DNA from 2 places in the Paenibacillus sp. M-152 genome. Region 2 is predicted to be linked to the other one. Evidence: riboswitches for the same ligand, from Rfam matches in the RefSeq annotation. Region 2 holds a riboswitch; the other holds the start of a gene.

Region 1 (4,377 bases), 2.8 Mb from region 2:
GCAGTCGATATGTTCCTCCATATACGTCCTCCGAAACAATGACATGATCACCAGCCGATAAGAGCATAAATGTAGTGGAGATAGCAGCCATACCAGAGGCAAAGGCAAAACCGCAAGCTCCGCCTTCTAATAATGCGATATAATCTTCTAAAGCTTGTCGTGTCGGATTACCTGAGCGGCTATAATCATGCTGTGGAGGATTAAAAATATCATGATGGTGAAAGGTCGAAGCTTGATAGATCGGGACACTCGATGCCCCTGTAACACTGTCAATTTCAGAGCCAAAATGCAGCAGCTTGGTTGCGAATTTCCGCCCTTTGTCCTGATCCTCTCCGATCTTCCTCGCATCCTCTATCATTGCTGCTCCCCTCCTTCTACTTCTTGACGTGCCGCTTCCAGTGCCGAACGCAAATCTTCAATCAGGTCATCTGTATGCTCGATACCTACGGAGAAACGAAGCAACCTGTCATCTACCCCGACTGCATCCCGAATTTCTGCCGGTATGTCCGCATGTGTCTGCACAGCAGGATAAGTCATTAGCGATTCCACACCGCCCAGACTTTCGGCAAACGCAATAAGCTTAATATGACGAAGCAAAGGCTCCACATAACGAGCATCCTTTACTTTAAAGGAGAAAATCCCTGTGTTTCCGCTGGATTGTTTATTTTGTATCTCACGACCCGGATGACCTTCAAGCGCCGGGTAAAATACTTCCGCCACTGCCGGATGCGTCAGTAAATAATTAGACAACACCGTTGCATTATACTCATGTCGATCCATGCGCAGCGCTAACGTCTTCATCCCCTTCATCAACTGATAACAGTCGCTCGGGGAAAGCACGGCCCCTATGGAATTGTGCAGGAAGGAAATTTCAGCTGACAGCTCTTTTCCTTTGGTTACAATCAACCCTGCCAGCACATCGTTGTGCCCGCCCAAATATTTGGTTGCGCTATGTACCACAATATCCGCACCCAGTTCCAATGGCCGCTGGAAATATGGTGTTAGCAGCGTATTATCTACAATAGTAAGCAACTCATGTTGTGATGCCCATGAAGCCACCGCTTGAATATCAGTTATCATCATTAACGGGTTTGTAGGCGTTTCTATGAATACAGCTTTGGTATTCGGTCGACATGACTGTTGGAGTGCTTCAAGATCGTTTGTATCCACATAGCTTGCGGTCACACCAAATTTGGATAAAATACGCTCTAGCAAACGATAGGTCCCGCCATAAAGATCCAGCGATACAATGAGGTGGTCTCCCTGTCCAAACAATGCAAATACAGTTTGCAGCGCTGCCATACCTGAGCTGCAAGCAAAGCCTGCATCACCAGATTCAAGTGCAGCAGCAGCCTCTTCCAGTACCTTTCGCGTGGGATTAATCGTCCGAATGTAATCAAACCCAGTGCTTTGGCCCAGACGGGGATGGCGGAACGCCGTAGATTGGTAAATCGGGTAATTAACAGCCCCAGTTACTGGCTCCTCAATTGAACCAATTTGTGCCAATCTGCTTTCGATTTTCCACTGTTTCTCACTCATATGAATCCTCCTGTTCACTTCCATAGTAGGTGCTATAACATATGCTGCAAAAATGGATGTCCAAGACTATACTGCTGCGCTACTGCAAGGTGTTACTGTATAAGGGTAAACGACAAGCCCCTTTTTAAATCTGAGGTCCGATATCATAAGGTGTTTCTTGGTATACATAATAGTTAAGCCAATTTGAAAACAATAAATTAGCATGAGCTCGCCAGATAGAGGGTGGTATGCGTTCAGGATCATCGTTAGGAAAATAATTTTTGGGGACGTCAATATCCAGTCCTTTGGCCACATCGCGGTCGTATTCCCATTTAAGTGAAAGCGGGTCATATTCAGAATGCCCTGTTACAAAAATTTGTTTACCGTCAAGTGTGGCTACCAGGTATACTCCAGCTTCCTCGGATTCGGATAAGACTTCTAATTCGGCAATATGATCAATATCTTCCCGCCGAACTTCTGTATGTCTGGAGTGAGGAGCATAAAACAGTTCATCAAAGCCGCGTAGCAATTTCACTTTAGGTTTAATCACGGTGTGTGGAAATACGCCAAAGCATTTGGTGTCGAGCCCGTATTTAGGGACATCGAAATGATGGTATAAGCCTGCCTGTGAGGCCCAACAGATATGCATGGTCGAAGTTACATTCGTTTTCGTCCATTCAAAGATTTGCCGGATCTCCTCCCAGTAGTTCACATCCTCAAACTCAAGCTGTTCAACCGGTGCTCCTGTAATGACCATGCCGTCAAAACGACTGTTCTTGATCTCATCAAACGTTTTATAGAACATGTTCAAATATTCTTGCGATGTATTTTTGGATACATGAGACTTCATATGCACCAGCGTAACGTCCACTTGCAACGGCGTATTGCCGACCAAGCGTAACAGTTGGGTTTCCGTCGTTTCCTTGGTAGGCATTAAATTCAAAATGGCGATACGCAACGGACGAATATCCTGATGATAAGCCAAGCTTTCATCCATTACGAAAATATTTTCGCCCTCCAGCACTTCCTTGGCAGGCAGCGTGTCTGGGATTTTAATCGGCATGTAAACTCACTCCTTGATCGGTAAGTTGTGCGAAAATCGTCTGGTAGAGATGCCAGCATATAATAAAAAGACCTTTCTCAGTTAGAGAAAGGTCATATTTGTATCCATATGCGCCTCTCTCATCTGTCAGGGCTACGCTTTTTTGTACAAAGCGCGAGTCCTGCAAGAATTAGCACCGTGCGATAAAAATCGCCGGTTGCCGGGTATCATCGGGCTAGTCCCTCCACCTGCTCTTGATAAGATTTCGCTATATTCATTTTGGGTTCACAAAGTTCTTGTTGTTCACTTTAATGCATCGGCTGGGCTTCGTCAAGATGGACTTATAAATTTGTGCCCTGCATTCACATTTTGTCTACCTTTTCCATAGGTTAAATCATATCCTCGCTGTCGCAGAAGCTCATATGACTGCTGTTGATTTTGCCCATGATTTTGCGCTTGAAAGGCCGTAGGCCGAGCGTTATACTATACAAGTGCTAATAGGCAAAAATATGGTGCAGCAGTGTAGATTAGAGTGTTTTCTGCGATACTGTGGCAATCTAAAAAAGACCATTTGTGAGGTGAATCCGGAATGGAAGGCGACCCGAGTCCGAATAGGCGGCGATCCCTGAACAACAGCATAGGAATGACTTCAGCTTGCCGAAAGACGGGACGCCAGGCTCCGCATGCTCCAAAAGCCTTCTGCTTTTGATGATATGCACGCTTACCCGAACCGGCTAACTGGCTAACTGAGTCCATTCCTTATGCTTAAGGTAAACGTATTTCCGTTACGACGGAGCATAAGGAGTGACATATATGAAAATCCGTTTGGTTAACAACGGGGTTTTTACCCCTGTCGAAGAAATTGAAATGGCGCTCACTGCACCGGCAGAAGGCTTTTATTGGATTGATGCCGATGTCGAGGATCTGACAGTGCTCCAGCCCTTATTTTCTATGCATGATCTTGCAGTAGAGGACTGTTTAAGTGAAGAAGAACAGCGTCCAAAGATTGAAATTTATGAAAGCCATTATTTTATCGTTGTAAATAGTATTCGTTTTGATGATGAAGAAATATTTTTGCGTGCTTTGAACATTTTTCTCGGCCGCCATTTTATCATTACGGTGACCAAGCAGAAAATCAATGAGCTTCGTACTCTCAAGCCTATGCTGTGGGAGCAGGAAGTCAGCCAGCCTGACCGTTTTATGTATCTGTTGGTCGACTTGATCGTTGACAACTATTTTCTGGTTGGTGACCGGATTGAGGTTCGTATTGAAAAGCTGGAAGAAGACATTCTAATGCATACGAAAAAGTCGCACTTGAACGAAATCATCGGCTTGCGCAGTGAGATTCTATGGCTAAAAAAAGTGCTTGGCCCGCAAAAGGAAGTCATCAATACCCTGAACAAACGGGATTTGCGACTTATCGACGATCAACTACAAAAATATTTTAGCGACATTTATGAAAATGCTGTGAAAATTTCGGAGACTTTCGAAACTTATCGCGACTTGATGGGGAACCTTAGAGAAGCTTATCAGTCAAGTATCGCCAACCGTGCTAATGAAATCATGCGTGTGTTTACCGCCATTACAACCGTATTTATGCCGTTGACGGTCATTACCGGAATATATGGGATGAACTTTGATAATATGCCTGAGCTTCATACACGTTATGGTTATTTTGTCGTCATTGGGATTATGGTGGCACTAGGTGTCAGTATGTTCTGTATTTTCCGCAAGAAGGACTGGGTTTGAAAAGAAGAGAGTAAACCAAAACTACCAAGCTGGGTGCTTATTCCGATTTTTCAAGCTTGGTCATCAAA
Region 2 (4,377 bases):
TTGAATTTCAGGTTTTTCTTATTTTCAGTAATATCTTTTACGGTAGCTTCAATGTTGCTTGCATCCTTCAGCTTGATCAGACCTTGTTTCTCCAACAGTAGCAATGCACGGCCTCCATTGGTTGCATCGTTCGGAATCGCTACTGTTGCACCGTCTGGAAGTTCATCAAGCTTTTTATATTTTTGGGAGTAGATACCGAATGGCTCCAGATGAACCGCGCCAATAGATACCAGATCCATTTTACGCTCTTTATTCATCACATTCAGGTAAGGTACATGTTGATAAAAGTTAGCATCCAGTTGCTTGTCGAACAATTGCACGTTCGGCTGTACATAGTCGTTAAACTGAACGACTTGAAGGCGAACTCCTTCTTTTTCCAACTGAGGCTTGATCGCTTCCAAAATTTCCGCATGTGGCACAGGAGAAGCTCCAACTTTCAGTTCGACTTCACGTGGTGATCCGCCTGTATTTTCGGCCGCATTGTTTGTATCCGATGTTGTGCTCTTTGTACCGCAAGCAGCCAGTACCGCAATTAATGTCAAGCTCAATACAGCCAATACCCATTTCTTCATGTTGTTACCCCTCCAATAATTTGTAATATTCAGGATCAGACGTCCTGATCAATAAGGATATCTATATGTTTTCCCTATTTCCGAGTATAATGCCGCACAAGGCGATCTCCTGCCATTTGCAGCAATTGTACCAATACGACCATCAGTACGACTGCAACGATCATTACTGCCGTTTCGTAACGATAATAGCCGTAGTTGATTGCCAGCGTACCCAGCCCACCGCCCCCGATCATACCGGACATTGCCGTGTACGATACGAGTGTAACGACGGTAATGGTTAATGCGGCAAGCAGGCCCGGAAGTGCCTCACGCAACAGCACACGCCGAATAATTTGTCCTGTCGAGGCTCCCATCGCTTGTGCAGCCTCAATGACACCTTTGTCCACTTCACGCAGAGACGTTTCGACAAGACGTGCAAAGAAAGGGGCAGCCCCGATAACCAATGGCGGAATGGTTCCCAGCACTCCGGTCGAGGTACCTACCAACGATCGTGTAAAAGGAATAAGTGCAACGATCAAAATGATAAATGGTACGGAACGCAAAATATTAACGATGAAGGATAATACAATGTACATCACCTTCATCAGAGTCAACGAGGAGCGGCTCGCCAGAAACAACAATATACCGAGCGGCAAACCAATAACGAGGGTGAACAATGCAGATGCCCCGAGCATCTGAAGGGTTTCTAGAGTAGAATTCCCCAGCTCTTCCCAACTCACTTGCGAAAAATCAAGTTCGCTCATTGTCAATCACCTCCACATCAAGTCCTTGTCCAGATACTTCGCGCAGCGTATGCTCTATATCTGAATGGTTTCCTTCAAAACGAACGATCAGCTGTCCATACGGTACATTTTTAATTGTAGAGATGGTTCCCTGCAAGATTGCAAAATCAACACCCGTACTTCGAGCCGTACGCGACAGAATCGCATCATAAGTTTTGCTGCCTAAGAAGGAGATACGTACCACCTGTGTCGATTCCCCGCTACCTGCAGCTGCAATCGCTGCTTGTAACTCCTCGGGATGTTCTGCCTCCCGCTGGATAAAGTCCTTAGTTACCTGATGCTGTGGCTTCAAAAATACTTCCGCCACCGGACCTTGCTCCACGATATCGCCCTGATGAATGACGCCAACTCGATCACAAATGCTTTGAATGACATGCATCTCATGAGTAATCAATACGATGGTCAAATTAAAACGTTGATTAATATCCAACAGCAATTTCAGGATAGACCCTGTCGTCTGCGGATCAAGCGCAGACGTCGCTTCGTCACACAGCAACACATGCGGATCACTAGCCAGTGCCCGTGCAATTCCTACCCGCTGCTTCTGTCCACCTGAGAGCTGTGACGGATATTTTCCACTGTGTTCTTCCAGCCCCACTAGTTCCAGCAGCTCACGAACTTTCTTGTCCATCTCCTGCTTAGGGGTATTTACCAGACGCAATGGAAACGCAATGTTGTCATACACTGTCGCCGAAGACAACAAATTAAAATGTTGAAAAATCATTCCGATTTTTCGGCGTTGCTTCTGTAACTGGGATTGACTCACAGTGGCAAGATTAACCCCATCTACCCATACTTCGCCTGAAGTAGGGCGCTCCAATAAATTAATACAGCGGATCAACGTACTTTTGCCCGCCCCGGAATGACCAATCACCCCGAATATTTCTCCACGCTTTATAGAAAGATTCAACCCGGACAACGCATTAACGCGTCGGTTGCCTTTACCATAATGCTTGGTTAATTGCTTAAGCTCTATCAACGTGCTGCGACCCCCTTCACTTCTTCCTTACCCTTTTAACCAGTTGTCATCTCTCAGGATTGTATAAAATCGCTATTTATTTATACAAAAAAGAGCCCCTTTCACAGAATGAAAAGGGCCCCACCTTGCGAACCTTTTCTCATCTGCCAAAATCGCTATAACTCTAGCGGTTTTGTAGGAATTAGCACCATATGTTCCCTCCCGGTGCATTACACCGGGAAAGAACGGGTTGCCGGGCTTCATCGGGCCAGTCCCTCCACCTCTCTGGATAAGAAAAATATGTTAAACTCCAGCTTTAGCTGTCCGTTTAGTTTATATAAAAAAATAATTCAAGCATTTTTCTGAAACTAGGTTTCAGTATAGATAGTTTACATTGCTTTGTCAAAGGATATTTTCTGTCATAATTATGGGCGCACTGCCCGGTTCTCCCATTGTTTCGCAGTATAAGAAAATGCGTTTGATAGCGACCGGCATACCATTTCCAAGCCCTGCTGCAAATCTTCCAGATGGTGATCGAGGTCCTCCAGTTGGATTTTGCCATATAAAGCACGGTGACGTTGCCAGAGATCATCCTGCATTTCCGTGTTCATATAGTGTATCTCCGTATTTCGCCGCTTACGCAGGCGATTGATCGCATCGTTGTATGTGTCCTTGATATCAATTAGATTATCGGTCAATACAGGATGCATTTTGAGATACTTCAGCTGTCGCAACACGGTAAAATAAGAATAGTGCGCCTTATACTGCCCTGTTTTCAAATCATACAGGTCATTCATCCAGTTACCCAACTTATCCAAAATAGAGAATACCCGCACAAACCCATCCTTATAAAAGAATACGTACAGGGCATAATCGGATTTTTCATCCTTGCTCATATCTTCAGCGTATCCGGCTTTTACTTTCATACGAAAAAAGGCGGCAGCATGATGACTCTGCTCCAGTTCATCCAAAGAAGACATCAGACCACGCGTCAAAATATCCGCCTTCCGAAAGTCATGAGTCGGATCACCACTGGCCTGGATTTGTCGTTCCAGCAAATGTAACATGTCTGACATGCTATTCATGGCATCCAGCAGGAAACCATTATTTACACGCGGGGGCTCGCCCAACAGCTTGCGTATCATGCTTCACGCCTCCTTCATATCTGTAAAATCCGGCTGTTAAGATGCTTTAATAGGCGTCAAGCGAAATAACTCGTCCATCGTTGATCTACAAGCCTAACAATATCTTCACGCGGCAGTACCTCATCAGGGTAGCCCGGCTTCATACGTGCATCCACCACAATCGGCAGCTTATAGTTCAGGTGATGCAAACGCACTTCGCTGTCAGCGTACATATCTGTAGCCGGGTTAAAGCGTGTGAATACCGTCCACAGGAACGAAGCTTGGGAGCGAACAACTTCTTTGGCATCGTCCACGATAAAGACAAGTGGCCACTCTTGCTCACCCGCAGCTAATCGCTCCAATACACGCGCAGCGAGTTCAGGCTCCTGCTCAAAGGACGAGCCGGATACAACGAGGCATCCTCCGCAATAGGGTTCGATGTCACGAATTCCCGGCAGATCGCCCCCTTCATAAACGCGAGGCAATTCACGCACAGGCTCGCCTACTCCCATCAGAATCGCCTTACTGCCATGATTCAGCTTACGGCCCGTGTAATCGAGTGTATCGTGAGACGTATGGTTGAAAATAAACAAATCTCTGGCTGGATTAAATCGTTCCAAAATGGTTTCGAGCAGCAGGTTAAAGTCGGATAAATCGATTACCCGATCCGTCAGCATCAGGAATTTGGTCAACGACAATTGGCCTTGACCCAGAATGGTAAAGCCGGATACCAGCGCTTCACGGGAGTAGCTTTCACGTACGACTGCCGCTGCCAGCGCATGTACACCTGTTTCCGCATATGCCCATAACGACTTGACGGAAGGCATTACAAGCGGATAGGCGGGCGACAACAGACGTTGCAAAAACTCGCCGAGATAGTAGTCTTCCTGCCGCGGCTTACCTACAATGGTTGCCGGATAAATGGCATCTTTACGGTGATG

Evidence for each region. Region 2 has a riboswitch for S-adenosylmethionine ahead of EGM68_RS20815 (methionine ABC transporter ATP-binding protein). Riboswitches for the same ligand answer to the same signal wherever they lie in the genome.
Region 1: linked by a shared signal. The riboswitch ahead of metA (homoserine O-acetyltransferase MetA) and the one ahead of EGM68_RS20815 (methionine ABC transporter ATP-binding protein) in region 2 are both predicted to bind S-adenosylmethionine.

The regions. Positions count from the first base shown of each region.
Region 1 covers NZ_CP034141.1:1,709,721-1,714,097, reverse strand. Annotated here, with positions in the region: gene EGM68_RS07715 (aminotransferase class I/II-fold pyridoxal phosphate-dependent enzyme) at 1-358, opposite strand, end outside; gene EGM68_RS07710 (PLP-dependent transferase) at 355-1,539, opposite strand; gene metA (homoserine O-acetyltransferase MetA) at 1,664-2,581, opposite strand; SAM riboswitch class I at 2,698-2,824, opposite strand; gene corA (magnesium/cobalt transporter CorA) at 3,374-4,309, shown strand.
Region 2 covers NZ_CP034141.1:4,755,449-4,759,825, forward strand. Annotated here, with positions in the region: gene EGM68_RS20805 (MetQ/NlpA family ABC transporter substrate-binding protein) at 1-572, opposite strand, end outside; gene EGM68_RS20810 (methionine ABC transporter permease) at 647-1,315, opposite strand; gene EGM68_RS20815 (methionine ABC transporter ATP-binding protein) at 1,302-2,333, opposite strand; SAM riboswitch class I at 2,470-2,608, opposite strand; gene EGM68_RS20820 (Cthe_2314 family HEPN domain-containing protein) at 2,738-3,457, opposite strand; gene EGM68_RS20825 (UbiD family decarboxylase) at 3,514-4,377, opposite strand, start outside.